3 regions of the Peribacillus sp. NPDC058075 genome follow, and region 2 is predicted to be linked to each of the others. Evidence: riboswitches for the same ligand, from Rfam matches in the RefSeq annotation. Region 2 holds a riboswitch; each other region holds the start of a gene.

Region 1 (10,501 bases), on a different contig from region 2:
GAGCGGCCTGCCGATCAAAGCGATTTTCCGTGAAGGATGCTGCTTTTTAATTCGTTCATTCAATCGCTTACCAATCACCATAAGACCAAGTGCTGATTGAAGAAGCGGCATGTTACTTTCTGTGCTTCCAGTAATGGGAAGGTCCTCCATTCCCAATTCACCCAGCCCCTTTTTGACACCCCTGGTCAAGTCCTCCCAGGCTTCATCACCGCAGAAATTATTTAGAACGACGGATACGGGTCTTCCGCCAATGCTTAAACACTCCATGACGGCAACCCGAAAGGAATAATAGCCAATGACCTCATAAGGGACATGGACAAGGTCCATCTCTTTCAGCCCGATACCGCCGCTATTATCACTAGAAACAATCAATGAATCTGATTCGGAAAATGGCAAAATCAACGAATCACTCATTCTACGAGTCCATCTTTAAAAATCATTTTTTTCAAAACAGGCTCCAAGCGTGGCAGTAAAAGGGCAGCCAATACTACATTTACCGCCGTCGCTGCCGTTAATCCCGGCACCAATAACGTGTAAAAACCAGGGCTGATCAGAAATGCGAAAGGCAGGGCTAAAACGAAGGCATTACCGATAAAGAAGAGGAAAAATGCGCCTACTTTTTTTCCGTGTATATATAAAATGCCAAACATCCATGCCAAGACTGCCATTTCGACCATGATCAAAAAGTGGAATGGCCCAAGCGGCATGCCGCCGATGAACGCTGAAATGATATGACCAAGCCCAGCTACAATAGCCCCCGATACCGGGCCAAGTATGACAGCCGCCAAAAGGGCCGGAAAGCTATCTAAAGCGATGCTCCCGATCGGGGAAGGGATTTTAATCATTGCCCCTACCGCCGATAAGGCAATGAATATAGCGATTGCACTAATTTTTCTTACGTCCATGTTTACTCTTTTTCCTTTCTTTTCCCTCCACGGAACACATTTGCGCTGCGGATATACTCCACATCTTTCACACCAAGACGGAAATTGATCACACGTGCAACAGCAAAGAAGTAATCCGACAAACGATTTAAGTATTGAAGTGATAATGGTGAAACAGCCGCACCCGACTTGATCAATGAAACGACCAATCGTTCTGCCCTTCTTGTAACAGTTCTGGCAATATGAATGGTTGCAGCCGCTTTTGAGCCGCCAGGCAGGATGAACTTTTCCAATTCCGGCGCTTCAAGTATGAAGGCATCTATTCGTTCTTCCAAATAGGTAATGGCCTCATCCGTCAGCTTTTGTGGGGCTTTCTCGGAAACGGTTGCCAAATCTCCGCCGCAGTCAAATAACTCATGCTGGATTTTCTCTAGATCGGCCAGTATATCCGTAAATATCGCAGGATCCAATTCAGTCACCGCAAGACCGATATAGCTATTCACCTCATCCACCGTTCCATATGATTCAACTCGGATGTCATCCTTATCAAGCCGACCTCCGATTACGCTTGTTTGTCCCTTATCCCCTGTACGTGTATAGATTTTCATCCCAATTGCCTCCTCTACTTTATTCGCTGGTTAATTCCATACCAGATGATATCAACGCGCTTTGATATGGATGCTACATCTTGAAAGACCCATCCGCAGGCATCGCGCCATCTGCGATCTTTTGCTTCGATCGGGACAATGCCTTTGGAAATATCAGAACCGATCACAATGCAATTGTGTTCATCTCTTTCTTTCTCCCATATTCGCCAATCAGCCATGATTTCCTTCCATCTTTTTCGAATCGAATCTGAATCCATCTTTTCTGCATCTTGTTGAATCCATGCATCCAACCCTTGCAATACAACGGTCCTGCCTTGGAAATCAATCAATTCCGGCCGTTCTTTTCGATAACCGGAAAGCCAAAGGACATCATTTTCCATATCATACAATTGCTTTACCCATTTGGTTTTGCCATTATAGGCGCCTCCTGTAACAAAGTGCAGCGTTCTCCCCTCCTTAAGCTGTTCCGGTCTTCCCATATCAGCTCATATCCCCTGCCATGGGAAATTCCCCAATCAAAAAAAGACTTTTCCTGCGGGGCATAGCGGACCAATAAATCACGAATTACCCCTCCATGCGTCATTAGGGCAAATCGGTTCTCCTTACAGGCAATCAATTGTTTCCAGCCATTATTCACACGTTCGGAAAATGCCGGATAACTTTCACCCCCAGGCACCAGTGCCTCCATGGGACGTTCCAGCCAATTAAGATAATCTCCATCTGTCTTCAACTCATGATACGTCCGCCCTTCCCAATTGCCGAAGTTCATCTCACGGAACGAAGCGTTTTTGACCGGAACTGCATTCGGAAACAGAAGTCGTACAGTTTCCACACAGCGGGGCAAATCACTGCTGTGTATTTTTTCATACTGTGGGTAAGAACCCCTTAAGTCCCATATTTCCTTTTCTCCTTCGATACTTAATGGAGAATCCGTCCAGCCTAAATAGGCCTTTCGTTCATTTGCTACTGTCAGCCCATGGCGAAGTAGTGTAATAGCCACAATATCAGCCATAACCAAAGCTCAACCCCTTCCACGGATGCCCCCAGTACATCCCCCGTTATCCCACCGAACCAACTGACGATTTTACGTTTTATATAAACCAGGAAAACCATTGCAGCCAGGCACATGATGAAAAATAAGGTGACAAGCTTAAAATCGATGACCCAGGCAAACGCCAGACTTACAAGGATGTACAGCCAATAAATGGGCAAACTGCTTTTCGTTACTGCACTTTGAAAAAAAGCACCGAGCCCCTCTTTTTTAGCCAGCGGCATCCGGATGAGTAAATAACCCATCACACATTTGCTTAAGAGCGGAAGGGCTATGATCAAGAAGTATGTCCATTCATTTACCCTTTGGACAATTTCATAGATAAATAGAAACCGGGCGGCCAATAGGACTATGACAGAGATGACACCGAATGCACCTGTCCTGGAATCCTTCATGATTTCCAAACGCCTATTCTTATCCTGATAGGAAAAAAAAGCATCACTTGCATCAATCCAGCCATCAAGATGCAAACCACCCGTTAACGCCATCGTTAAAAACCAAAGGAAAAAGGCAATCGCAAGCGATGACAATGGGGTCCATTCCACTAGTGCATATAAAACGCCGCCCAATATCAAGCCTAGCAAAAGACCTACTAATGGAAAGGTTTGAATGGCACGGTGAATATATTTCTTCTCCATCGGAAGCTGCTTCTTTATTGGAAAGACCGTAAAGAACTGCAGGTTAATTAAAAATCCGATCACTCCGCTCATTCCTGCATGCACCCTTTCTTCCGCAATGGAATTCCCGCTTCCACTAGATAGGCTTCATCGGCCTGCCCGACGATCGTTTGATGAAGCAGGCCCAGTGTTTTTCCGTATATATGGAGGAAATCGTCCTGAAAAATCGGTTCCTGCACCAATTCATTGCTCACGACTATTAAACAGCTGGATTGTTTTCTTATCTCATTGATCCCGGTTATGATTTTTGAAAAAACACTATTTAAGAATTCTTCTTCAAGCGGAATGCCAGGGCCAAATAGCTCGTTATCAAGCAGGGTTGTCAGACAATCGAGCAGAATGATGGATTCATGATCAATGTCAGCCCCTATTCTTGTAATATCCGTTGCGTATTCAGAGGTCTTCCAAGCAATCGGGCTGCTTTCTCTATCTTTACGATGCCTAAGGATGCGTTCACCCATTTCAACATCACTGACACGGCCGCAAGCGAGGTAATGCAAGTTCCCATTCGTTTGGAGCGCGAACTCCAATGCTTTTCTTTCTGCGAAGCTGCTTTTTCCTGAACGGACACCCCCGGTTATAAAACAGAGCCTTGCTTTCTCCACTGTCTTACCCCCTCCATCAGTGCTTCGTTATCATGTTCACCCTTCACTGCAAACCGAAGCCACACTCCGTCCAAACCCGGAAAATTATAGGTATGGCGCGGTACGATTCCTTTTTTCAGCAAAAAGGCGAAAAGGGATAGAGATTCATCCTTCACCAAATAGAAATTAACTGTGCTAGCGGAGACATTCAACCCTTGCTCCTCATAAAACCGGAATAGTTTTTGCTTTTGCCATGCAATATAGTCTCTTGTTTTTCTCATATAGGCTTCTTCTGCAAGACAGATTTTCCCCACTTCAAGCGCCACGTGGTTGACGCTCCAATGCGGCTTATAGTTTCTTACCCGTTTTATGATGTCAGGTGTCGCAAGCAAGTAGCCTAGTCTCAAACCCGGAATTGCAAAAATTTTAGTCATTGATCTAAGAATAAGTAAATGTGGAAATACATTGATTAAAGCAGCATAACTAAAGGCATCTTCCGTAAAATCATAAAAAGCCTCATCCAAGACTACCAGGCAATCCGCTTTTTGGCATTCCATGATCAATTCCCTGACTGCATCCCGATTAAATGAAACACCCGTAGGATTATTAGGCGTACATAAGAAAATTGCATCATATTCGGGTAATCGCGGAATCAATCGCTCCAAGTCCAATTGCCACTCAGGAGCATCAAGCTGGTGAAAATCAACCTTACATCCTGATGCCAAACAAGCTTCAGCATATTCCGCAAATGACGGCTGAATGATCAGCACCCTTTGATTGGCTAATCCGTTCGCTACCAGCATAATTATTTCAGCACCACCGTTCCCCACCAAAACGGATTGCTCAGGAAGAGCTTCTTTTTTTGCAATGGATTTTGTCAGTTCAATGGCATGCGGATCCGGGTACTGAAGGATTCCTTCGAAAAACCCAGACCACTGTTCCTTTATGCGTAAAGGCGGACCCAATGGGTTGATGTTAGCACTGAAGTCGAGAACCGCTTCAGGCATCTTGATTTTCAGCGCTTCATAAAGATAATGAGGATTAGAGCCATGAGAAGGTAATATCAAGAATAAGCCCCCCTAGCCATAGCATCAGCAGAAATAGAAAAGATGACCGATGCATGATGGTAATCGTTTTTGGTATATGTTTTGCTTCCAATCGAACAAGCGGAACTCCCATCCTCGCACGGTCGGAAACAATTCCTTTGTACATATTACGGCCTCCAAGCTGTATTCCCAAAATCGCAGCAACGCCTGCTTCACACCACCCGCTATTCGGGCTTGGATGTTTTTTTGCGTCATTGAATAATATTTTCCATCTGGCACCAAATCCATGATAGCGGGATTTTGAGCTCAGTAACATCAGGTAACCGGTGAGGCGGCTGGGAATCCAGTTCACGATATCATCGAGCTTGGCTGAAGCCCAGCCGAATTGCCCATATTTGTCATTTTTGTACCCTACCATGGAATCGCAGGTATTAATTGCCCTGTACACCATAGCGAGCGGCGCACCGCCAATAGCTGCCCAAAACATGGGGGCCGTAATCCCATCGCTGGTATTTTCCGCTACAGTTTCCACGGTGCCCCTGACAATTTCGGATTCATCAAGATCAGCCGTATCACGGCCCACGATATAGGAAAGCTTTAGCCTCGCTTCAGGAAAATCTCGTTCATTAAGCGGAAGGCAAACATCCATCCCGGCTTGCTTCAAGCCCTTTTGAGCAATCGTAGTAGAAATGACAGCAGCTTCCCAAAGGATACCTGCAAGAGGATGGATAAGATAAGCCAAATAGACGGTAAGACCCGTAATCAATAACACCGCCGATAAGACGATGATCAACATGAAGAGTCCATTCCGTTTCTTATATGCCCCTCTATTGAATGCCAGATCGAGCTTGCTTATCGACGTTCCTATCCATTTGACTGGATGCGGCCAATTTGGCGGATCACCGATTAATAGATCAAGGAAAAATGCCAGCGTAACCGCAAAAAGATGATGATAGATCATAAATCCTCAATCCGTTTCCGATTATTCTTTAATGCTTCCACTGTACAATCATATACACCGCGACTGATCAGCTTCCCTAACGGAGTGATGGTGCCTGCATATTGAAGCTTTGCCCCTCGTTGAGCAGCCGCAATCAAGATGCTGTCGGTCGATGTTCCTGTTGCACATGTATTTGTCACCTTATCCAGTACATGCAAATCATGAAGCGCTTTTACTTTTGCCTCGGTTGCAGTAACTATGCTGTGGATGAAAGCCTCTTCTGCCAAATGTCCATTTACGAATATCCATGTATTGATCGTTCCCGGAGCGGAACTCCAAGAATGCCGGTCAGCTAAAGAAGCGTCGATGGCATTTCCTACACCAGCCGTCACGATAATGAAAACAGAGAAATCTTCAACTCTTAAAAGCTTGAAAGCAACCGTGTCGAGAAAGACAGCTGTCATCATCCCTACCGTCTCCTGAGGTTCAAAACCATGAGCTTTTAAATATTCGGCCATTTCAACATGATGATCCTCGCAATCATAGCCATGATGTACGTGCCTATTCACAAAATATTTATGCCAGCCCGTCCCCGAACCAGTCACTCCGGAAGACATCGTTCTAAGCGGGATCGGAGAATCCAATTGAATCATCTCTGGTCCGACTGTCAGATAAGATTCATCGATTTCCAATGAGATAGTATCATGGACATGCTTTTCCGGAACGATGAACATCTGCGGTTTCGGAAGGGCGGGATGTGGATGTTTCTCGATCGTCGTATGATATACACCCTGAATCCGTTCCTGCTGGAGCACTTCATTCGGCACATCAACAACCTGAATTTTCCCTTTCTCAAGCAACATCAGCCGATCACAATATAACCCAGCCAAATTCAGGTCATGGAAAATTGAAATAACGGTCAAATTCTGCTCTTTTGCCATTTTCCTCATTAAATCAAGAAGGTCTTTTTGATAGGAAAGATCCAAGTGATTCGTAGGCTCATCCAAAAAAAGGATTTCAGGCTCTTGAGCAAGTGCCTGTGCCAGCAGGACCCGCTGCCTCTCCCCTCCTGATAATCGTTCAAAATGCAGATCCTGAAAATCGGCTACGCCCGTTTGTTCCATAACCCGTTGGACAATCGCTTCATCTTCTGCGGACCAACTATGGAACCAACCTGATTGATGAGCATATCGCCCAAGTGAGACCGTCTCTTTTACTGTATAGGAGAAAGCTAATGAGGAATGCTGAGGGAGCACAGCAATGACCTGTGCAAGTTGTTTTGACGAATAATCCTGCAAATCCCTACCTCTTATCCGTACGCTTCCGCCCTTATAATCGAGCACCCCGCTAAGCATACCTAAAAGCGTCGTTTTACCGCTGCCATTAGGACCAAGAATCCCGAATAATTCTCCTTTATGTACATCAAAAGAGACAGAGTCCAAAACAGCTTTGTTGTCATATCCACCTGTTAACCCTTTAACTTCAAGCATTCGTTTTTACCCTTCTCTCCGTCTCTTTAATAAAATCAGCGCAAATGCAGGTGCCCCGATAAGTGAGGTGATCACCCCGATCGGCAGTTCCGATGGGGCAATGACCGTCCGTGCTACAAAGTCAGCCAAAATTAGAAATCCGCTTCCTATCAGCAATGACAGCGGAAGCAAATGTTTATGGTCAGGTCCCCATATCTTTCGGACAAAATGGGGAATGACCAATCCCACAAAGCCAATCGCCCCTGAAACAGCAACCGCTGCCCCCGTCAATGTCGAACCGGCTATCAAGATCCACATTTTCCGTCGCTTAACATTCACTCCTAAGTGTTTTGCCCGGTCTTCCCCGAAAGTCATCGCATTCAATTCGCTTGTATTCATGATCAAGATCAACGAACCAAGAATAAAAAACGGCAAAATGATTGCAATATAATTCCATCCGCGCATTGAAACGCTTCCCATCAGCCAGCCGATGATTTGTCTTAATTCATCACCCGTCAGCGCAATCATCAATGAAATGAAGGCACTTAAAAACGAGCTGAAAATGATTCCCGTTAAAATGATCGTTTCCACTTTCATCGATCGATCCATTTTTTTTGCAAAGGTCAATACGCAGAGCATCGTGAGCACTGAGCATAAGATGCTCAATGCCGGAAGAGTGTAAAATCCGATGAGCGGCAATGATATATTCAAGAATATTGTCAATACGGCGCCGACCGATGCTCCTGATGAAATGCCTAATGTGTAAGGATCAGCGAGCGGGTTCCGGAGCAGCCCTTGAAATGCCGCGCCCGCAATCGCAAGCGATGCCCCGACCAAACCCGCAAGCAATACACGCGGCAAGCGGATGTTCATCACGATATTCGTCAGCATCACATCCGGATCAGCAGAAATCGGCAAATGAAAGATCTCCTTGCCGATTATTTGTAAAAGTACGGGAATCGGTACTGACACCGAACCAAAGGAAATGCCTATCGTCATTGCGAATAACAAAATAAACAACGCAATTAAATAAGCAAACGTCCATTTAGTTGTTAAATTGGTTCGGATAGACTGATTTGGCAAGTTCCTCTACTCCCTCTATCAAGCGTGGACCGGAACGGGTCACCAAGTCAGAATGGACATCAAAGACTTGGCCATTCTTAATGGCATTTACATCTTGCCATCCTTTTCGGCCCTTCACTTCACTTACTGCGTCTTTCGTATAATAACCATATGTTGTAATGATGACATCCGGATTTGCAGCAATCATCGACTCTTCATCAATTTTTGCCCAACCGTCCAATTCAGCAGCAGCATTATCAGCTGAAATAATTTGAAGCATCTCATTCATGAAAGTATTTTTTCCCGGTGTGTATATTTCAGGTGACGGCGAAACTTCCACTAAAACGGTCTTCCTATCCTCTTCCTTTACGGATTTGGCCTTTTCCTCGATATCCTTGAGCTTCGTTTTCATATCCGCAACGATTTCGTTTGCCTTATCATGTTCGCCCGTTGCCTTTCCAATCATTTCAATAGACTCATAGACTTGATCAAAGCTTTGTGCATCATTGACTACGAGGACATCTATTCCAGCATCCTTAAGCTGCTGTAAACCCTCATTCGAATTATGGGCACTTGATGCATGGGCAAGAACAAGGTCAGGCTTCATGGAGACAATCAGCTCCGTGTTCATTTCCATTCCGCCGACTTTTTCTATATCTTTCGTTTCTTCCGGGTAATTATCATTGTCGGAAACACCAATGACCTTTTTACCCAAACCAAGAGCAAAGACCACTTCCGTATTACTTGGTATCAATGAAACGATTTTCTTCGGTTTTTGTTCTATCGTTACTTTCTCCCCAGTTGCATCTTTAATCGTAATCGGGAAAGCTTCGTGTTGAGCATGATTCGTTTGCTGCTTTTCTTTTCCTTCATCAGTAGTGTCACTGCAGCCGACCATCATGCCTGCAACAAGCAACATCAACAGTATCAGACCAAAAATTTTCTTCATTTTCATTCCCCACAATCTTTTTATTTAATTTCTTTCCACCTAATAATCCCGGAAGATGCCCCAAAACAAAAAGCACCTCCCGTTAAACGGAAGGTGCTTGTATGGCAACAATTTCATTACGGACTTCTTTAGGGTCTGCCACACACCTTCCCATCCGCGTAGGTTACAGGTGTACGAATTTTGGCAGGTCTCCTGGCTCATGGTCATCGTCAACGGCACCTTCCCATATCTCATACAGTGGTACACAGCCGTCAGCTCCCATATACAGTGGCGGGACCGCGCTGGCATTTCACCAGCTTCCCTTTTAAGTCATTACGACACCAAATCGTTCGTATGTATATAATTTTCACTGCCTTCATTATACACCATGTAAGAATCGATTATTATATGATTTTTCTGAACAAGTTCGAAATGTGCCATCCACCTTCAATGATTAGAGGCATTTTCAACCAGTGACGCAAACCCATCGACTGATAACCCGGGTGAAATCCGAACCCGATGCAGGGCTTGCATCCCTTGCTCCCTTGAAGCTCCCCCAGGTTCGGTCGTGACTGCCATCTTGTATCCAGCTTCTTCTGACAGCCCGAGAGTCTCTTCGTTATATCGGCCAACCGGATAAGAAAGCACTGTCGTGTCCTGGTCGAGAATACGGTCGATTAGCTCCTTCGACTGGACCATTTCAGCCTCTTGCTGCTCTGCCGTCATGCGGTTCAGCTCCAAATGTTTGATAGTATGGCTTTCGATCGAAATCCCATTCCTGCTCATCTCCACCATTTGATTTTCAGTCAGGTGATGACCTTTATCAATGGACTTCCCGATCATGAAGACAGTTGCTTTCATATCATTTTCTTTTAATATCGGGAAAGCCTCCGTGTAGTTATCTGTATAGCCATCATCAAAAGTAAGCCAGACGCACTTCTCACTTGGCATCCGATTCTCGGTTAAAACGAGGAATGCTTCTTCAGGGGATAATGTATAGTAACCATTCTCCCGAAGCCAAACCATCTGTGAACGGAATTCCTCCCTTGGAACCCGAAGGCCATTGCCTTCAGAAATGCTGTGATACATCAATATCGGAAGCTGGACCGGGGACTCGGCCGTTATCCAGTCTCCCGTATCGATTTGTCCCTCCAGATCCTGCCCGGTCCCATTCTCGGCGGCCTCGGCCACTTCAATTTCATCTTCCGCAATCGGTACAGCCGTCTTTGTGCCTATCCCCTCTAAAATCCCT
Region 2 (10,501 bases):
ACATTCTACTGAATAGAAACTTTTCAAACCGACAAAATAGATAACATGAATCATTTCCTTTTGAAAGGAGCGAAAAGCATGACACCCGAGCAGGATTATACAGCAGCAAATCTGTCACCGGATTTATTGAATGAACTGAAAAGCTTTGAAAGCAAACTAGGCGAGGAAGCCAATAAAGAATTGATTGTCATCGCCTATGAAAAAGAAAAGGAAGCCTTGAATTAAGAAAAAAGACTCAAACACCCTTGATGGATGGTTGAGTCTTTTTTTTGCATGTACAAAAAAGGATGCCCAAAATTTTTATTGAGCATCCCTTTTCATTTATTACTTGCTGAATACGTCCGTTAAGACCGGCACAATTTGTTTTTTACGCGATACAACGCCTTCTAAGACGGCGATGTTGTTGTTTAATGAAACGTCGTATGCTTTTTCCACTGCATAAGCTGCTTTACCAAGAGCCAAGGCAACAGAATCATTAGTCAGGATATCCGTTACGACGAATAGGAATAAGTCCAATTCCTTCACAGCGATTACCGCTTCAATCGCCGCTTCCAATTCAGCTTGCTTGGCAAGGACTTCGTTCGGATCAACAGCATTGACTTGTGCTATCTCCACTTTAGCCATTCCCATGGAGAATTCCTTTGCGTCAAGAGTGATAAGCTGAGCAATCGTTTTGTCGCTCAAGTCAGCTCCAGCCTTCAACATTTCCAATCCATATGTTTCAGCGTCGACACCCGCAATGGCAGCCAATTCCATAGCTGCTGCAACGTCTTGTTCCGTGCATGTAGGTGATTTGAACAATAAAGAATCGGAAATGATGGCAGACAGCATAAGACCTGCGATTGCTTTAGGAACTTCAATGCCGTTTTCTTTATAAATTTTATTTAAAATGGTTGCCGTACAGCCAACTGGTTCCGCACGGTAATATAAAGGATCGCTCGTTTCGAAGTTAGCGATACGGTGATGGTCGATAACTTCCAACACACGGACTTGGTCAATATCTTCAGCACTTTGCTGGCGTTCGTTATGATCGACCAAGATTACGCCATCAGCTTCCCCTGCAACTTTTTCCACAAGACGGGGAGCATCGAATTTGAATTGGTCCAATGCATATTGAGTTTCACCATTCACTTCACCCAGACGAACTGGTTCAGCGTTGATACCTAACTGCTTTTTCAGGTCTGCATAAGCGATTGCCGAACAGATTGTGTCTGTATCCGGGTTTTTATGTCCAAAAACTAATATTTTTTCCAAGATTTTATCCCCTTTTTCATAAATATTTTTCCGTGAATCCCCTCACCGCAATAAGGGAGAGCCAACTTTACTAGACACTTTATTTTAACACAAAATCGCGTAAAATCAGCGCTTGAATTATCCATTCCCCAATAAAATCTTTCATTACTTCACCCTCTGCCATCACTTTGTCAATAGATAAGGGTTGGTTTTTTTCAAATATATTAGTTGAATTATGATCGTATATGGCTTACGATAATATAAGCAGAAATACTAGATATTGATTACATAAACAACACCAATAACTATATATAGAATTTATTATAATCCAAGGTGCCAGTGATGGCTGAAAAGGGAATCCGGTGTAAACCCGGAACTGTCCCCGCAACTGTAAATGTGACGAAATGAGAAACCCACTGTATAGATCTCTATACGGGAAGGACTCAAAGTAGGATGATCATGAGTCAGGAGACCTGCCTTGAATTTTTCACGTTTCTTATTCTTCGGGGATTGAGATGATGAAACGATAGTATAACGGCTATTTTTTCATGGCTCCTTTATTCTATCGTTTGATCCGCTCAATTCTTTGGGCGGTTTTTTTATTTTAGCGGAAGTTAACAAGGAGGATTATTCATGACTCAAACATATAACTCTACCATAAGTGAAAATGACACAGAAACGAAATCCATCCAGCTTGAGATGTTATCGAAGGAATTCGAAGGCCGTCTCGATATGGAAAAGTTCAAAAAGCGTTTTACAAAATGGCTGGATCGCAAAAGTGACTCAACCGAAGAACAGGCATCAAAAAAACTGATTCAGCTCGCTCTTGAAGGTGTGGATATCGATGCTCCGGATTGGACATTCGTTGCTGCAGCAGAACTGTTGAATACAATGTATAGGGATGCACAAGCCAATCGAGGTTATGAAGGCAAGAGTTATGGGCCGTTCTATGAGCTGATCACAGAACTCTCCCATCTCTCGGAAGGTCAGCGTTATCCAATTTATAAACCCGAACTGCTATCTTCCTATACAAAAGCGGAAATTGAGGAATTGGGTTCGATGATCGACCCGGAAAAAGATAAATTATTCTCTTACATAGGCATCTACTTATTGAACGACCGCTATCTGGCCCGCCCAAAAAAGGACAAGGTCTACGAACTGCCGCAAGAACGTTTCATGATCATCGCGATGGAAATCATGCGAATGGAAAAAACGGAGCACCGCCTGCAACTTATAAAAGAAGCATACTGGGCCATGTCCAACCTTTATATGACCGTTGCGACTCCCACACTCTCCAATGCAGGTAAAACACATGGACAGTTAAGCTCTTGCTTTATCGACGCAATTGAAGATTCCATTGACGGCATCTATCTATCAAACTACGATGCAGCAAAAGTATCTAAATTCGGCGGCGGTGTCGGCCTTTACGTTGGTAAGGTTCGCTCGCTTGGTTCCGATATCCGGGGTTTCTCTGGAAACAGTTCCGGCACGACGCCCTGGATTCGACTATTCAACCAGACAGCTGTAAGTGTCGATCAATTGGGTCAACGTAAAGGGGCCATCGCGATTTACTTGGATGCCTGGCATAAAGATATCATGAGCTTCCTCGATTTAAAGACACAAAACGGGGATGACAGATTGAAAGCCCATGATATTTTTACAGGCGTATGCATACCGGATTTATTCATGGAGGCTGTACGCGACAGAAAAGAATGGTATCTTTTCGATCCGCATACCGTTAAGCAAACCCTCGGATTTTCACTTGAAGATCTTTATGACGAGAAGAAAGGCGAAGGAAGCTTCAGGAATCATTATGCACTTGCTGTCGAGGCCGCAGAAAATGGCACGCTTCCAAACTATAGCTTTGAAAAAATCAATGCGATGGACATCATGAAAAGCATCATGATTTCTCAATTAGAAGAAGGCGTACCGTATATGTTCTACCGCGATGAAGTTAATCGGAAAAATCCCAATAAACATAAAGGTATGATTTATTGTTCTAACCTTTGTACGGAAATTGCCCAAAACCTAAGCCCTTCGACGATCACGGATGAATATGAAACAGAAGATGGAGATGTTGTTGTGGTTCGTAAAAGCGGCGATTTCGTTGTCTGCAACCTTTCATCCATTAACCTGCCACGAGCGGTGGGCAGCGATGTTTTGGAAAGATTGATTCCCATTCAGATCCGTATGCTGGACAATGTCATTGATGTGAATAATCTTCCTGTCAAACAAGCATCCATCTCGAATAAACGTTACCGGGCAATTGGTTTAGGAACGTTTGGATGGCACCATTTACTTGCCACACAGAATATTTATTGGGAATCCGATGAGGCTGTTCAATATGCCGATGCTTTATACGAAAAAATCGCTTACTTAACAATCAAGGCATCCAACGAATTGGCCAAGGAAAAAGGATCGTACCCATATTTTGAAGGATCTGATTGGCATACAGGGGACTATTTCGATCTGCGTGACTATACAGATCAAAAATGGATGGATTTAAAAGCAGACGTGCAGGAACACGGGACCCGTAATGGATATTTAATGGCGATTGCTCCCAATTCATCGACAGCCAAAATCGGTAATTCCACGGATGGCATTGACCCTTTGTATGAAATTGAATTTTACGAAGAAAAGAAAAACTTCAAATTCAAGGTGACCGCACCAGGCTTGACGCCAAATACGTATGAATATTATAAAAAAACGCGATTCAATTTGGACCAACTGGAAAGCATCAGGCAAAATGCAGCCCGACAACGCCATATTGACCAAGCAATCAGCTTTAATTTGTATGTACACAATACAATCAAAGCGAAGGTCCTGTTGGATATCCATTTAACGGCATGGGAAAGCGGGTTGAAATCAACGTATTATGTTCGTTCGACTTCTTCCGAATATGACAATGCCTGCGAAAGCTGTTCAAGTTAACGACATTGATGATTCAGTAATCTATTCTTAAAGGAGTTTTCACGAATGACCAATCATATCAAAAAAATCCGGATGCTCGAACCGACGCATCCAACCAAGGCAACCGGTGTTTTCAAAGGAGAAGCTTCAGGCTTCCTCCTTTGGAATGATATTCAGTATGAAAAATTCTATGATACCTATACACAGCTCATCAATAACTTTTGGAAGCCTTCGAGCGTGAACATGATTCAGGATAAAAAGCAGTGGGGCGAATTGGACGAAGATATCCAGGATGCTTTTCTCGATATCCTTACGATGATTGCTGGAATGGACAGTCTTCAAACGCCAACATTAGTAGAAATCCTTCGGTACATCAAAGATCCGGCGGCAAAAGCTATCCTGGCCAACATGGCCCAGCAGGAATCAATCCATAATGAATCTTATTCCTATATCCTTGCTTCCTTGATTCCGGTAGGCAAGCAAAAACAGCTTTTCGACCGCATCAAAGAGCATCCTGAAGTGATTAAGCGTAACCAACCGATCGTTGATGCTTATCAAACGTTCGTGGACGATCCCAGCCCACAGCATTTATTCGAGGCACTGATCCATTCAACGAACCTTGAGGGGATTTATTTCTATCTGGCTTTCGCCTTTTATTATAATTTAGGACGCCAAAATCTAATGACCGGTTCCGCTACGATGATATCCTATATTCATCGCGATGAAATGGTCCATTTCGATTTCATTGGAATGCTCATTCAAATCTTGATGTATGAATATCCTGAGTTAAATAATGAAGAAAACACGAAGTTCATCTATACGACGATTGAAAGAGCAGTCGAACTCGAAAAGGAATGGTCTGAATATATGCTCGAAGATATCCAAACCAAAGCCGATCTTGATTTGGAAGAATTCAATGAGTACATCGAATATATCGCCAACAAACGATTACGTATGCTAGGCCTTGAAAATTTGTATAAAGAATATGGCGAGAACCCGATGCCATGGATCAAAACGTTCGATGATGAATCCATCGGACTTACGAAAACCGATTTCTTCGAACAGAAGTCAAGGACATACAGTCAAGTAAATGCCAGTAATGGGTTCGATGAGCTGTAAAGTTGCCATTGTCTATCATTCTGCCGGCGGCAATACAAAAGCGCTTGCTGAAGCCGTCGCTTCCCTTTTACCTGAAGCTTTCCTTTATCGGATGAATGAATTCGATTTACGTACATTGCCGGATTACGATGCATTGATCGTCGGCACCTATACATGGGGCAATGGAGAGCTTCCCGCTAAATCAGCAGCCCTTTATAAAGAACTGGAACAGTTGCCTATTGCTCATCTGAAAACGGGAGTCTTCGGCACTGGTGAAACCAACTATCATCATTTTTGTGGGGCCGTCGATCATTTCCGGGACATGTTATTTGCCAAGAGCCAGTTATTGGTGACATTAAAGATAGAACAGATGTATCAAGAATCAGACTTGCCCAGACTTCAAAAGTTCGTCTCGCTATTCCAGAACTGAATGAAAGGGGATTTGCATGTTCGTATATCCCCTTTTTTTAAAAAACTTGACTCCCTCTATCATAGCAGCCGTAAGCATGAAGTATAATGGAAGAAAAAAGGAGATAATATCCAATGACTGAAAATATAACCCAGTTCCTTCCTATCCTTTTTATGCTAGTGCTTGCAGTATTCATTATATTCATCGTGTTTTTCCTGTCAGGGCATTTTAATCGTTCTAAACGGATCGAAGAAAAATTGGACAAGGCATTAAAGGAAATCGCCGAAATGAAGGAAAAATAAAAAGACTCCAAAATCGGAGTCTTTTTTTTATATGCGTTCAATTATTTTTGAACGTTAGCTGCTTGTGGTCCACGAGCGCCTTGCTCGATTTCGAAAGAAACTTCTTGGCCTTCTTCAAGCGTTTTGAAGCCTTCTCCTTGGATAGCTGAGAAATGTACGAATACATCGTCTTGGCCTTCAACTTCGATGAAACCGAAACCTTTTTCTGCGTTAAACCATTTTACTTTACCTTGTACCATGATAGTTCCTCCTGTGTTTGGAAAAATCCATTTTATTACTATTTTTGGTTCTGGATAATGTTTCAAGAGGAATCCTATTACAGTAAATCCTTCTATCAAACTTTTCCGAACAAAAATAATTACTCATATTATATCATGGAAAATCGTAAAAAAACAAGATTATCGCAGTAAATCAACCGACAAATTATCCTAAAATTCTACATATTCCTCTTCTTGCTTTGTCGGAAGCCTTCGTCCAATAAGTAGCGCTCCGCCTCTACCGGACTCTCGAAACACTCTTCAAGATTCGACCCTGAATAAACATTCCAAAGCAGGTCTTCCCTTTCAAGTGTAAGCTCTTGCTTTTCAGGGCCAATCCATGCCCCTTCCAACCTGGCGAACTCGTTTTCCTCTTCTTCGAATTCTACCGGAGGTTCAGATAGGTAATCCACGCTTTTTTGGATAATTTCTTTCAATTCTGCTTCATTATAGTCACGTATATTGATAAACCCTTTACGGTCAGTGTCTTTTTTTCTCATATGCCCTGCGTAAACGAATCCATTTCCATTGGGATGCAAGTGCTGAACGACGATTTTTTTCTCTTGGACGCTATCTGGATAATGGAAGTTCACACGTCCCAATGAAACGTCTTTTCGCTGTAATTCCGGAAAAGTTTCAATGATGTTCAATTTTTCTTCAAATGTTAACAAATTTCTTCCTCATTTCATTAGTTCATATTGTTTGTCGATTATAACATAGACTGATTGGAAACAATAATCCCTCACTTCCATTATAATGTAATGAAAGGGAGTGATTTGATTGATCATGACAATTCGGGACCTGGACTCCGATTATGGCCGGCAGCTTTTTAAACTTCAGAAAGAATCCTATAAGGTGGAAGCGGATATGATCGGCTTTGCCGATATCCCTCCATTATTGGAAACATATGAACAATTCATTCATTGTCATGAAACGTTTCTATGCTTTTTAAAGGGTGGTGCCTTAGCGGGTGCAATATCTTATACAAAAGAAAATGGTCTAATACTGATTTGCCGGATGGCCGTTCATCCTGATTATTTTCGGCAGGGTATCGCGGATGCACTGCTGCATGCTCTTCAATTACACGGCGACTGGGAAAAGATATCCGTTTCGACCGGTAAAATGAACCTGCCTGCACGGAACCTTTATGAAAAAAACGGATTCATCCATAAAGAGGACGTAGAAGCCGCACCTCTCTTTTTCATAAGCATATTCGAGAAACAGCATTCATTTTATGTATGTCACGATAAAAAGCATAATGAATGAAATGACAATGATTACGGCAACCCATAGCCAGGCTAATGTCATATTCCCGGAGTCCATGGCGATATAAATCGCGGTCGGTATGGTTTGTGTCTGTCCGGGAATGTTTCCGGCAAACATGAGTGTGGCCCCGAATTCCCCCAATGCACGCGCAGAACTCAAGATGGCACCAGTGACGATGGATTTGACTGCCAATGGAAGGGATACATTCAGGAATAATCTCCACTCGCCGGCCCCGTCAACCCTTGCTGCATTTTCAATTTCTTCATCTATACCTTCAAAGCCTGTTTTAGCGGATTGGTACATAAGCGGAAACGCTACCACAGTAGATGCAATGACCGCCGCCCACCACGTGAACATCAGGGGCTGTTCAAAAACCCTTTCAATGAATTGTCCCGGGATTCCACTCTTGCCAAAAATCACAATCAATAAAAACCCCACGACGGAAGGCGGCAAAACGAGCGGCAATAAAAACGCTGTTTCCAACAGCACTCTTCCCCTGAATTTCTTTTTAGCCATCATTCGCGCTAGGATAATTCCTAAAATGAAAACAAGGATACCCGACAGTCCCGCTACTTGTATCGATAGCCTGACTGGTGACCAAAAATCCCCTGTCATGATACCATCCGCGCATCACTGTTAAATAACGGCCTATGCGGGTACTTTTGCGGCATGATTACCAAAACCGTTTCTTTTTCATTAAAGGCAGATTCCATTTCATCTTCTCCCTTTCTTTTTAAAATAACTTTTAAGTTTATTTTTCTTGACATCTTGCTGACACAAAGGAACGTTAAAGTAAGAGTATCACAAATATAAAAATAATTTCATTCCAATAAACTTGAAAACTTTGAAGGAGTCGATTTTAATGGTAACCATTTATACTACCCCAAGCAGTTTAGCCTGTCGTAAAGCAAAAGCTTGGCTTAAGAAGAACGAAATTTCCTTTAATGAACGTAATCTATATTCCCAACCTCTTTCTATAGAAGAAATAAAAGAGATTTTACGTAAAACGGAAGGCGGGACAGATGAAATCATCTCAACCCGTTCCAAAAAATTTAAAAGCCTGAATATCGATATAAATAATACACCACTCAATGATCTTTGCAAACTTATTCAAGATAACCCGGATTTACTTCGCCGGCCAATCATTTTCGACCATAAGAACTTGCATGCAGGATACAATGAAGAAGAAATGGGACGCTTCCTTCCAAGGAAGGTCCGTCATATACAATTATGGCGTGCAATCAGCCAATTGGCTTAATCAGTTAACATTCTGCATAATAAGAGGGTTGTCCATTACATCGGACAACCCTTTTTTTATATCTTATCCGCTTTCTCTATGACAATCGTGAAGGTGGTGCCATGTTCATCGCTATCCTTAAGCACAAGATCTCCCTTCTGCGCTTTTGCGAGCATCTTACTGAATGGCAGTCCCAAACCTAACCCACGTACCTTCAGCTTTTTGTTTTCACCTCGATAAAATGGTTCGAACACAAATTGCTGTTCATGTTTCGGAATCCCCCGCCCGCTGTCCAGTACATCAATGCAGATCCGTTCATCATCCTTTTCATAAAGGTGAATCTCTATTCTCCCTTTGCCATCAAGTGCATGTCTGGCATTATTCAAAAGATTAATGACGATTTGCTGCATCCGCAATGAATCAATTTGACCAAAGACCGGTTCATCAGGAACTTTTATCTCAAAAGCGAAAGCTTGATCATCATCCTGGGTCACCTGCCAGCGATAGGCAATTTCCTTGATGAATATATTGATATTCTCTTTTTGCACCCGGATTTTAAAAGCGCCTGCCGATATGGCATTATAATTGAGTAAATCCTCTATCATACCTTGTAAACGCTGAGTTTCCTTTAAGGAAATATCGAGGAATTCCTTACTTTGCTCTCCCTTAACGACATCATCCTTAACCGCTTGTATCAGTCCGCTAATGGAAGTGACTGGCGTTTTCAAATCATGGGTTACGCCTGCAAGCAATTCCGCCCGCAACTTCTCCATGACCTTCAATCGATTGGTCATTTCCTTAAATGATTCTATCAGTTCATAAATTTCTTCTTCCTTGATTTCCTCTTCCTCTTTGAAATGGATATCATAGTTACCTTCACGAACCTGGACAGCGGCGTTAGCCACGTCTTGGATGGGTCGCGAAATCTGCCTGGAAAGAAAATAAATGACTCCCGTTCCGAGAATCAGAAGTCCTCCAATCATGATCGCCAACAAGCCATGATCTTGGTTGATTTCCTTCAATGCCCCTTCTTCCTGGGCAATGACCACCCAGCCTCTCGTCTCATCGTTAAACGTAATGGGGGATTTAACGACATATACTTTGTTGTCGGAAATCTTGACCTTCTGGACTAACGCCTTATTTTTCATGATGACGTCCGGGAGTTTATTTTCATCCGGATCGATATACAATTGTGGCATCGTATATATGATGGTGGCATCGGGATCGACGATGTAGATGATTGGCTGTTGGTTCAGGTGGAGTATTTTCTCCCTTTCCTCAACAATTTCCGAAAGGATCGGGCCAACGACAATCTGGCCATTTTCCTTAATCGCACGATCGGATGTTTCATCAGCTAAGTATTTAAGAAGGCTGAGCCTATATTCCAAAGCCGTTTTTTCCATCCACCATAAGGAAAAAACAGACAATAATATCAAACCTGAAATCAAGGTCAATACGTACCTCTTGGTCCAATAGCGTTGTAAAGTGGTTCTTTTTTTAGTTTTCATAGACACTCAATTGATACCCCAATCCACGCAATGTTTTTATTTCCCCCTCAGTTACAGGCCATGTATCTATCGCTTTCCTGATTCGTTTGATCGCCAGGTCCACCGCACGGTCACTGCCGTCATAATCTATGCCCCACACTTGGTCAAGCAGCTGTTCTCTCGTGAAAATTTGATTAGGGTACTTAGCGAAAAAAACAAGCAGCGACAAATCACGCGGCGTCAAGTTTATCTCTTCCCCATTCAAATGCACCATGTAAGACAGACCATCGATGGTTAAACTC
Region 3 (10,501 bases), 1.2 Mb from region 2:
CAGTCGTTAAGACAAGATGCTCACACCCACTCGCTTTGGCGACACTGATAGCCTGGACGATACTTGCCATATAGGCGGAACTGGAAAAAGGGACGACGGTGCCCCTTGTTCCCAAAATGGAAATGCCTCCTATAATCCCCAAGCGGCCATTTAATGTTTTTTTCGCTATTTCTTCTCCTGCGGGCACGGAGATGACGACTTTCACTCCTCTATTGATCTTGAATTCTTCCAATGTTTGTTGCACAGTGGTTAAAATCATTTTGCGCGGTACAGGATTAATCGCCGCTTCTCCAACTGGAACGGGAAGACCGGGTTTGGTTACACGACCAACTCCGGTCCCTCCATCCAAGATAATCCCCGGTGCATCCGACCAGCTGACAGTAGAGATGATATGGGCCAAATGTGTGGCATCGGGATCATCTCCGGCATCTTTAATCGTTTCTGCACTTACCGCATTTTCCGATATTTCATATTTCTCAATAGTGAAAGTCGCATCTCGGCCGATTGGCAAGGAAATGGTTGCCTCCTCTAGTGCATCCCCCGTGATCAAAGCAGTCAATGCCGCTTTGGTCACGGCTGTCGAACATGCTCCCGTCGTATATCCATGACGCATTTGTGAGGGGTCTTTTTTCACTTTCTTTTCCATGTTTTTTAACTATCAGCTAAAAGGGAAATCGCGTTCAATGCTGCAACAGTGACAGTACTTCCACCTTTTCGGCCAATATTCGTAATGAATGGCACTTCTGTGATCTTAGCGAGTTCCTCTTTTGATTCTGCTGCAGAAACAAACCCAACAGGCATTCCAATGATTAAGTCCGGTTTTGCAATCCCTTCTTTAATAAGGCGAATGAGCTCAAGTAAAGCGGTAGGTGCATTGCCGATCGCATAAATGCCCCCTTCATTTTCTTTTACCGCTTTTTGCATCGAAATGATCGCCCTTGTCGTATTCAAACGTTTTGCTTCGACCATCACATCCGGATCTGAAATATAGCAATGAACGTCCCCGCCGTGTTTTTGAAATCTTTTTTTGCCTGTACCGCTCTCGATCATTTGCACATCCGCAATGACATGTCTGCCTTTGCGAATGGCTTCCACACCAGCTTGAATGGCATTTGGATGGATGATGACACTTCTTCCCAATTCAAAATCCGCTGAAGCATGAATGACCCGGCGGACGATCTTCCATTCATCTTCAGAAAAATCATGATTCCCCATTTCTTCAGCGATGATTGAAAAGCTATAATCATATATTTTGTCAGGGTCTACCGTTAGTGGTTTAAAATCCGTTTTAAAATCCATCTTGTATTCCTCCTATTTTTCATTTAACTGATTATTCAACTCGGCAATGACAAGTTCAAAACTGGAATGAACATTCTGATAGTCAACATCCGGTCGAGATATCATGATCGTCTCAATTCCACATTCCAACGCGGCTTCCAATTTCTCATCAACCGCACCGACCTTGCCGCTTTCTTTCGTTATCATCAATGTGACCCCATATTGTTCATATAGGGCTTTATTCAATTCTTTGGAAAACGGCCCTTGAATCGCAACGATATTTTTTTGTTCGATGCCCAGCTGTGCACATTTTTCCATATTGTCCATGCGTGGCAGCATTCTCGCTATGACTCTGGTATTCTCGAGCCCTACCAATTCTTTTGCGAACACGGATAGTGTTTTACTTCCGGTCGTGAGCATGATGACTCCCCGTTTTGCAGCGGCAAGCTTGGCAGCTTCCTCATAATCACGGACAACTATCAATTTATCATTCTGAAACCGTTGACTTTCACGCTCATAACGAATATAAGGAACATTTGCTGCCTTTGCTCCGTTAAGGGCGTTTTTGGATGCTTCTTCGGCAAATGGGTGACTTGCATCGACTACAGCCTGAAAACCTTTTGCAGAGACTAAAGAGGTGATATCTTCTGCCGATAATCGGCCTATCCGGGTGGATATCCCAGCATCCTGCAAACTCTTAGCCGCCGATTCAGTTACAACAGTTGCCAAAACCTTGAACCCTACCTTCTGCATCTCAATCGCTAATTCCCTTGCATCACTTGTACCCGCCAAGAACAAAATCATTTTGATGTCCCCACCACTTGCCCATCATGATCGTGGTGATGATCATGGTCGTGGTGATGATCATGGTCGTGGTCGTGATCATGGTCGTGATCATGGTCGTGATCATGGTCGTGATGGTGATGATGGTGAGCATGTCCATGTTCCTCGACATGTTTACGATAGTTTTCCAAATCACGCGCGCCGCTTGACCTGCCTTCACTGGCTTCAATTACTCGTTCTTGCAGAATGTTCTGTAAGGTTGGATGATATCCAAAATACTTTGCCAAAGTGAATTCTCGATCATGGTATTGCTCTTGATAGCCTTTCAGCATATCCTCCATTCTTTCCATCAACACACCTGTGAAGAGGAAATATGGCAGCATCACTACTTTTTTTGCCCCTAATCGGATGCATCTTTCAATACCTTCATCAACGTGCGGGTCCGTTACACCCATGAAGGCAGTTTCGACCCATTTCACGTTTAATTTTTCCCATAATAACCGTGAAATTTTATATATATCACTATTTGCATCAGCATCACTGCCACCTCGGCCAATTAGCAATATCGCTGTCTCAGAATGTTCAGTGGCCGTATCGAATCCCGCTTCCTCCAGACGGTCTGTCAGGATCGTCAATACATCATGGTGGACCCCGATCGTTTGGCCATATGTGAATTTCACTTCTGGATACTTGGTTTTCCCATCCTCTATTTCAGCTGGGATATGTAATTTCGAATGTCCTGCATGCAATAAAATGATGGGTATGACGATAACTTCAGTAGCCCCTCGTTTTACACAATTATCAATTCCTTTGGATATATTCGGTGCCGCAAATTCCAAGAAGCACGTTTCCACCAGGAAACGCTCGTCCATTGCCGGAATCATATTTTCAATAAAATGACGGACTTCTTCATTTCCCGAAGCCAACCGGCTTCCATGTCCTACGAACAAAACTGCTTTCATTTACTTTCCCCCTCTTGATTAGTCTTCACAAGGCGCAGGCTCTATGTTTATTTTGGGAGCGATGTCCTGATAAGAAAAATTCTGTATCTTTTTCAAACGTTTGAAGTATTTAAAGAGCCGCTCATTTGGATGAGCATTTTGCTTATACTCCCCGACAATGTCCGTGATCAGTTCAACAAGCTGTTCCGGTTCAATGCCTTCCGCAACCGGCTGACCCGGATGGGCTGTTCTTCCAACCGGTTTAGCTCCAAGAAATAAGTCGAACTTCCCTTTTCGGAAGACAATCCCGATATCATCCATCACAGCACTATAACAAGCCATCCCACACCCATTAAAACCGATGTTCAGTTCCTTGGGCATTTTCATTCCGCCAAGCACCCTGTGTATTTCATCCGCATAAGGAATGGATTCCGCTTTTTCACCATCACAGAAATCACAAGCTTTTAATGTCAGTACATCTCCAATCGGCGACAAAAGAAAGTTTGCTGATTGCAATTTCCCCGTAATGACTTCCGGATCCGTTGTCGGAATCTTCAAAACGATTTTATGATTTGGCGTGTATTCCATCGTTCCCTTTTCCCCGACAACTTCCGCAAGTGTCATCATTTGCTTGGGAGTGAATTGTTTATTCGCCACACCTGGACTAACGGCAAGTTCGAATACCGACTCCATTTTTTGCTGAACAATCGGCTGAATGGATTGCTTAACGGTTTGACCCTTGACTCTTGCCAGGGCCTCCATTGCCATTTCAAAGGAAGCTGGCTTCTTTTCTGGTGCTTTTGTAAGCAATCCAACTCCTCCAGCGGACTCGGTTAAGGCTTCTTGATCTAATGCCCACGGTTCCGCTTCTTTTTGCAGTCGCTGATGCGGCTTCAATGTTTGCTTTTCCGAATTCAAAGTATATTTTCTCTGATAGCCTCTTGGTGTGATGATTTTGTCATCATATAAAAAGGTGGATGAGTTACCGATGATGACGGTGGTCAACATTCCAATATCGTGATTCAACATTTCCTGCAAATTGGTTATGACAATATCCTGCCTGTCGCGATAAGCACTTTTCACCAACCCGACAGGTGTATCGGGCGAACGGTAGCGAAGGAGAATTTTCTGTGTTTCAACAATTTGCCGGGTCCGCCTGCCGCTGCGCGGATTATAAAGTGCAATGACAAAGTCTGCCATCGCAGCCGCTTCAACCCTTTTAGCAATCAGTTCCCAAGGGGTTAAATGATCACTGAGGCTGATCGTACATGAATCGTGCATGACTGGTGCCCCAAGTAAAGACGCACATGAGTTGATGGCAGAAATGCCAGGAATGACTTCAATGCCCACTCCAGTTTCTTCTTTCCAGCCTTTTTCAATCAATACTTCATAAACCAACCCTGCCATCCCGTAAACTCCGGCATCCCCACTGGAAATCACCGCCACTTTCTTTCCCAGCTCCGCTTGTTTCACTGCTTCCTGTGCACGTGATACCTCTTCTGTCATCCCCGTACTAATGATCGTTTGATCTGTAAGCAGCCCCTGAATGAGTTCAACATAAGTTTTATAACCAATGATGTAATCACTTTCTTGAAGGGCTTCGACGGCACGTTTGGTAATGTGTTCAAAATTCCCGGGCCCAAAGCCCACGATGAATAATTTACCGTTTGTACTCATTAAGACATCTCCTTTTACGCTTTGTTCTTTGAAATACCCGTATGAGCAGGAAAATCTGGATTAGGTGTCATTTCCCCATCATTGAATTGATAGATCATCTGTGAAACAAACTCACCTTCATCGATATTACTGACGATCTGCCGACCGAAATCAGCCGTTTCCACTCGATACCAGTTTCCTTGCGGATAGGCAATCACAACGCAGGCATCCTTACATCTTCCGTTACAGCGTGTCCTGGTTGTATGGATTTTCAGATCCAAGCCTTTTGAAGTAATTTCATCGCGAATCGCTTGGGTTACTTCTTCCCCGCCCTTTTTCATGCAGCTGCTTCCATTACAAATCAACAGATGTGTATGTGTACCCTTCAAGTTCCAAGTAGTCATCTTCTTCCTCCTGCGTTCAGGGAAAAGGCAAAATAAAAAACCTTAACATAAGAGTCAAGGTTTAAAAAAACTATATGAATGAGGAGCCAAAGGCAAGCATGCCAAATCCTCCCAAAATCGTCATAGTCCTTCTACCTTTCCCTCCGAAAAGTATCATGCAATTTTAAAAGCAGGTTTCCTGGCTTACGCTTCATTTTACTTTGTCCCTTCCCGGCAACAATGCCAGTGGCTATCGACAATTTCATCAGCGTTTACAGTAGCGGGGGCTGCATCGGATTTTCACCGATTTCCCTATTATCCCTTGCTTATTGACACAAGGGCACTTTTAAAATGAATTATTTGGTTTTATTATACATTTCTAACTAACTTAATCTATCATATAACAACTTTTTCAAAATTCAATAGTTTATTCCGACTGTTTAGAAAAGTTTAATCGTGTAAAACCAGTTAAAATCCTTTCCTTGCAACAAACTTCGTCCGAAAAAAAAAGATAGTGTAGCTGGAATTATTTCTTTATGGTACACTATACAAGAAAATTTTCAAAATAATTACATAAGTTTCATGGTGTTGAATTTCTCGGAATTCAGCTTAAAAGGGAAGCCGGTGAAAATCCGGTGCGGTCCCGCCACTGTAAAGGGAAGTCCTATTACTTTAACTTTAATCCACTGTCAAATGAGATGGGAAGGATGTAATGGGATGATGATCCAAAGCCAGGAGACCTGCCATGAAGCGTGAAACTGTTTCAGCCTACGAGGATGGGCGTGCGGATCAGGCAGAATGGCCCATGGTTGGTTCATGCTGCAAAATTCCTGTTCATTACGCACTTCTTTCCTTTGAGAGAAGTGCTTTTTATGTTGGGCGCTGCTTTTCTTCTCAAGATTGATCAGAAAAATTTAAAAGTGTTGAAAGGAGAAAGAATGAAAAGAACCAATTGGAAAATCATTTATTTTGTCATCTTACTGCTTTTTGTCCCGAACCGGGCAATGGCCATGCATATCATGGAGGGCTTTTTACCCATTGAATGGGCTATATTCTGGTGGGCTTTGACGCTTCCATTTTTAATCTTGGGTTACCGGTCCATTAGGTCCAAAGTAAGGGAAAATCCAGAAACTAAAATGATACTTGGCCTATCGGGTGCATTTGTATTTATTTTATCGGCCCTAAAGATTCCTTCCGTTACGGGAAGCTCCTCACACCCTACCGGTGTTGGTTTGGGTTCCATATTATTCGGGCCATTGGCCATGAGTGTCGTCGGCTCCATCGTTCTGTTATTTCAAGCTGTTTTACTGGCTCACGGAGGCTTGACGACATTAGGGGCCAATGCATTTTCCATGGCCGTTTGCGGACCGTTCATTGCTTACTTCGTCTTCAAGGGCGCAACTAAATTGGGGTGGTCTTTTTCACTTGCCGTTTTCTTGGCGGCTGCTTTTGGAGATTTGGGAACCTATGTAGTCACTTCCGTTCAACTTGCTCTTGCTTTTCCATCCGAGGTAGGAGGATTCATGGCTTCTTTCAGTAAATTTGCAGGCATTTTTGCCCTGACCCAAATTCCCTTGGCAATCAGTGAGGGGTTATTGACAGTCGTCGTGATGAATTTCTTGAAAAAATACAATCTAGGTGAATTGAAATTGCTGCGAGTTTTATCAAAGGAGGCCCGTTAATATGAAAAAAAGTCTACTGCTGCTTTTCCTGGTTGTCATTCTTGCAACCATACCGTTAATCACCCAACAAGGAACGGAATTTGGCGGTGCCGACGGCGAAGCTGAGGAAGCCATCACTAAGATCCATCCGGAATACAAGCCATGGTTCAACAGTATTTGGGAACCGCCAGGTGCAGAAACCGAAAGCTTATTATTTGCGCTGCAAGCTGCAATCGGAGCTGGTTTCATCGGTTATTTCATAGGTGTAACGAGACAAAGGAATAAGCAAACCAAACAAGAAATTCCCGAAAAATCGAAGCATGTTACTCATTGATAAATATGCCTATTTCAATGGGCTAAAGGATGTACATCCGTTGGAAAAGATGGTTTTTGCACTTTCCCTTTTGCTGTTTTCGTTAACGGTAAGGGATATGACCGTTTCGCTCATCACTTTTACGGTGATGAGCGCTTTAATCATTTTTGCGGCAAAAATCCCGCTTTCCTATTATCTGAAATTACTTCTATTGCCAGGATTTTTTATACTATCGGGAACCATTACCATTCTTTTTTCTTTCACAAATAAATTTACATCGATATCGAATATATGGTGGTCCTGGAAGGTCGGGAACTGGCAAATATTCATCAGCGATGACAGCGTCGGTACAGTGGCCAATTTGATCACTGTCGTATTCGGCAGCATCAGCTGTTTATATTTCCTTACCTTAACTACACCGATTACCGTCATCCTATCCGTGCTGCGAAAATTTAAAGTACCTTCCTTATTGATCGATTTAATAGAATTGACCTATCGCTTCATTTTTATTTTTTTAGATACAGCTTTGGCCATTCACCAAGCACAAGCTTCACGGCTGGGGTATGTTTCGTTAAGGAAAGGCATACGAACTCTCGGATTACTAATCTCGTCTTTATTTTTAGGAGTATTGCAGCGCTCTGGACAATTGACGATGGCCATGAACGCAAGAGGCTATCAGGAGAACCTTTCCTATATCGAGGATAGTTACACATATTCCTCACGCAATTGGCTGATCGCGATTGTAATATTAGGAAGCTTAATCTTTATTAATGGATATTTGTAAATTGGAGGCAACCCAACAATGGACGAGCATATTTTTCATATAGACGGCCTCACCCATCAATTCGCAGATGGAACGTTCGCTTTAAACGAACTGTCGCTAACGATTAAACATGGTAAAAAGATAGCGTTATTAGGCAATAATGGTGCCGGCAAATCGACTTTATTCCTCCATTTAAATGGTCTTTTACAACCTACGGCAGGAACAATCAGATTTAAGGGCAAGAAAATGAAATATGACCGTAAGTCATTATTATCATTACGAGAGCAAGTCGGGATTGTTTTTCAAGATCCCGACTCGCAGCTCTTTTCCGCTAATGTTCAACAGGATATATCGTTTGGTCCGATGAATTTAGGATGGGATAGAATGAAGGTTCAGGAGAAAGTAAATTGGGCAATGGCCCAAACGGAAGTAACGGAACTGAAAGACAGACCTACCCATTTTTTGAGCCTTGGGCAAAAAAAACGTGTCGCTATTGCGGGGATACTCGCCATGGAACCCGATGTCTGGCTCTTGGACGAGCCTACTGCTGGATTGGATCCTTATTTCTCTAGACAGATCATGGCTCTGCTGGACAGTATCCACGACACTGAGAAAACGATTATTCTATCAACACATGATGTTAATTTAGCTTATCAATGGGCTGATGAAGTCGTTGTCATGAACGATGGTAAGGTCATATACCAAGGGGATCCTATTTCCGTTTTCCATGATGAAGACGTTTTGCTGCAGGCACATCTGGAGAAACCGTGGGTTTTTGAAATGTTTCAAGCACTACTTCAATCAAGGAGCGCTGCTGAAAGGGACTTTTTTCCAAGAACGAAGGAACAATTGCTTCAAAAGTTGGAGACAGAAAGAATTTATTAATTAAGTATCCCCTAGCTCTTGTTCATATTTCCAAAAGCTAGGGGAGAAAACCGAGATCTCTATAAAATAGAGGCCATAATTCTTTCTAAAAAATCATATTTTATTACCTTTCTTCTTTAGATCTTTCTTTTGCAATTTCAATATCTTTTCCGTTTACATCATCAATGACTGCCTTTATTTCGCCTTCCGCATAAGTATCGGAGACTTGTTCGTGAGTTCTGGCCAGCCCAGAGGACAATGGATCTTCCCGTTTATAATCGCTGACATCATATATTCTTCCGGCAACTTCTGAAGATTCATTTTTTGATTGCTTGCTATCCATTTTATTCACTCCTAGTTTTTAAATTATCCAAACATTTTGACAGCATTATAAAAGTCAAAGGTATTTTGTGTAAAAAATGAAGCAATATTCAATCATGTAAAAAAAGGAGGAAAAAGGAAAAAAAGCTTACAAGTAAAATCCCCTTTCAAGGACTTTACATGTAAGCTTATTGAGAGTTTAGGCTTCCTTCTTCCCATCCACATAATCGGATGGGTCACCCCAACATTCCACATTCTTCAAACCTTTAATATTGTTCACATGGAAGACAGGATTTTTCCCACTTTTCTTTTGTTTTTGATAATCCGCCAGTGCAGCAAATGCAATCTTCCCTAATAATGCTATGGCGATCAGGTTGATAATGGCCATAAGGGCCATCAGCAAGTCAGCCAGTCCCCAAACAAAATCCAGTGAGGCAAGCGAACCGAAAATCACCATCCCTACGACTGCGATACGATAGATATTCAGCCAAACCTTATTTTCATTGATGAAGCCGATGTTCGACTCTCCATAATAATAGTTGCCAACAATGGAGCTAAAAGCGAATAACAGGACAATAATGGCAAGGAAAATACCGGCCCACGATCCCAATGCCGTTCCAAGGGCATTTTGGGTAAGGACGATTCCATCCGTTTCCTTCGATGTATAAAGACCTGAAAACAAAATGATGAAGGCTGTCGAGCTGCAAATGATGAGCGTATCGACAAAAACACCTAGAGACTGAATGAGACCTTGCTTGACGGGATGACTGACATCAGCCGTGGCACCAGCATTTGGTGCACTACCCATCCCGGCTTCATTTGAAAATAGGCCGCGCTTGATTCCCTGCATCATGGCAGCTCCCAGTACTCCGCCAGCCACTTCTTTTATTCCATCAAATGCACTTTGAAAAATCAAAGCAAAGACACCGGGTAACTCGGTAATGTTCATGATGATGATAATCAATGCCACTATCACATAGGCTCCTGCCATGATCGGAACGATGACTTCAGAGACCTTTGCAACCATTTTGATCCCGCCAAAAATGATGACAGCCGTGACCAAAGCCAAGATGATTGCCGTAACCCACTTTTCAATCCCAAACGATTCATTGAATGCACTCGTAATCGTATTGGCTTGTACCGAGTTGAAAGCTAGTCCAAATGTAAGCGAAATCAACACAGCGAACGTGATGCCCATCCAGCGTGCATTCAACGCTTTTTCCATATAATACGCAGGACCCGCCGCGGTTCCAAACACACCTTGGATATAGCACAAAAAAGCCCCACACGTCCTGATCTCAGGTTATCGTGCGAGGCTTTTTTTGCATTCCTCTGCTCTATCTTCTATTTGCTATAGGTGTCATTGTTGCTAGATCGTTAGAATACCTTGTGCAAACTTCTTTCTTAATTCTTTCTTATCAATTTTTCCAATCGGCGTTAATGGAAACTTATCAAGAAAATAGACTACTTTAGGAACCATATACTTTGAGGTTCTTTGTTTGCAAAAGTCAATTAATTCCTTACTAGTACAGTCCAGC

Evidence for each region. A riboswitch is a leader RNA that binds a small molecule or an ion and turns the genes downstream of it on or off. The one in region 2 is predicted to bind cobalamin.
Region 1: it holds a riboswitch for cobalamin, as region 2 does, so the genes downstream of both, ACFVS1_RS20050 (ABC transporter substrate-binding protein) here and ACFVS1_RS16490 (ribonucleoside-diphosphate reductase subunit alpha) in region 2, are expected to answer to the same signal.
Region 3: it holds a riboswitch for cobalamin, as region 2 does, so the genes downstream of both, ACFVS1_RS10550 ((2Fe-2S) ferredoxin domain-containing protein) here and ACFVS1_RS16490 (ribonucleoside-diphosphate reductase subunit alpha) in region 2, are expected to answer to the same signal.

The regions. Positions count from the first base shown of each region.
Region 1 is NZ_JBHVSL010000002.1:467,265-477,765, forward strand. Features, by position in the region: gene ACFVS1_RS19995 (ATP-binding protein) at 1-414, opposite strand, end outside; gene ACFVS1_RS20000 (ECF transporter S component) at 411-905, opposite strand; gene ACFVS1_RS20005 (cob(I)yrinic acid a,c-diamide adenosyltransferase) at 908-1,492, opposite strand; gene ACFVS1_RS20010 (bifunctional adenosylcobinamide kinase/adenosylcobinamide-phosphate guanylyltransferase) at 1,507-1,971, opposite strand; gene ACFVS1_RS20015 (histidine phosphatase family protein) at 1,887-2,504, opposite strand; gene cobS (adenosylcobinamide-GDP ribazoletransferase) at 2,462-3,253, opposite strand; gene ACFVS1_RS20025 (bifunctional adenosylcobinamide kinase/adenosylcobinamide-phosphate guanylyltransferase) at 3,250-3,825, opposite strand; gene cobD (threonine-phosphate decarboxylase CobD) at 3,798-4,871, opposite strand; gene cbiB (adenosylcobinamide-phosphate synthase CbiB) at 4,846-5,811, opposite strand; gene ACFVS1_RS20040 (heme ABC transporter ATP-binding protein) at 5,808-7,280, opposite strand; gene ACFVS1_RS20045 (FecCD family ABC transporter permease) at 7,287-8,342, opposite strand; gene ACFVS1_RS20050 (ABC transporter substrate-binding protein) at 8,305-9,270, opposite strand; cobalamin riboswitch at 9,436-9,608, opposite strand; gene ACFVS1_RS20055 (polysaccharide deacetylase family protein) at 9,697-10,501, opposite strand, start outside.
Region 2 is NZ_JBHVSL010000001.1:3,320,017-3,330,517, forward strand. Features, by position in the region: gene ACFVS1_RS16480 (hypothetical protein) at 79-225, shown strand; gene ACFVS1_RS16485 (manganese-dependent inorganic pyrophosphatase) at 325-1,254, opposite strand; cobalamin riboswitch at 1,548-1,728, shown strand; gene ACFVS1_RS16490 (ribonucleoside-diphosphate reductase subunit alpha) at 1,867-4,164, shown strand; gene ACFVS1_RS16495 (ribonucleotide-diphosphate reductase subunit beta) at 4,210-5,262, shown strand; gene ACFVS1_RS16500 (flavodoxin domain-containing protein) at 5,234-5,671, shown strand; gene ACFVS1_RS16505 (hypothetical protein) at 5,785-5,952, shown strand; gene ACFVS1_RS16510 (cold-shock protein) at 5,994-6,191, opposite strand; gene ACFVS1_RS16515 (hypothetical protein) at 6,389-6,880, opposite strand; gene ACFVS1_RS16520 (GNAT family N-acetyltransferase) at 6,996-7,475, shown strand; gene modB (molybdate ABC transporter permease subunit) at 7,437-8,090, opposite strand; gene spx (transcriptional regulator Spx) at 8,338-8,733, shown strand; gene ACFVS1_RS16535 (HAMP domain-containing sensor histidine kinase) at 8,790-10,220, opposite strand; gene ACFVS1_RS16540 (response regulator transcription factor) at 10,210-10,501, opposite strand, start outside.
Region 3 is NZ_JBHVSL010000001.1:2,123,540-2,134,040, forward strand. Features, by position in the region: gene ACFVS1_RS10525 (cobalt-precorrin-5B (C(1))-methyltransferase) at 1-646, opposite strand, end outside; gene ACFVS1_RS10530 (precorrin-8X methylmutase) at 652-1,299, opposite strand; gene cobK (precorrin-6A reductase) at 1,312-2,082, opposite strand; gene ACFVS1_RS10540 (sirohydrochlorin chelatase) at 2,079-3,023, opposite strand; gene cobJ (precorrin-3B C(17)-methyltransferase) at 3,042-4,679, opposite strand; gene ACFVS1_RS10550 ((2Fe-2S) ferredoxin domain-containing protein) at 4,694-5,062, opposite strand; cobalamin riboswitch at 5,214-5,404, opposite strand; cobalamin riboswitch at 5,608-5,803, shown strand; gene ACFVS1_RS10555 (hypothetical protein) at 5,787-5,945, shown strand; gene ACFVS1_RS10560 (energy-coupling factor ABC transporter permease) at 5,980-6,723, shown strand; gene ACFVS1_RS10565 (energy-coupling factor ABC transporter substrate-binding protein) at 6,725-7,036, shown strand; gene cbiQ (cobalt ECF transporter T component CbiQ) at 7,023-7,799, shown strand; gene ACFVS1_RS10575 (energy-coupling factor ABC transporter ATP-binding protein) at 7,818-8,663, shown strand; gene ACFVS1_RS10580 (YozQ family protein) at 8,767-8,985, opposite strand; partial or broken gene ACFVS1_RS10585 (alanine/glycine:cation symporter family protein) at 9,163-10,215, opposite strand; gene ACFVS1_RS10590 (class I adenylate-forming enzyme family protein) at 10,333-10,501, opposite strand, start outside.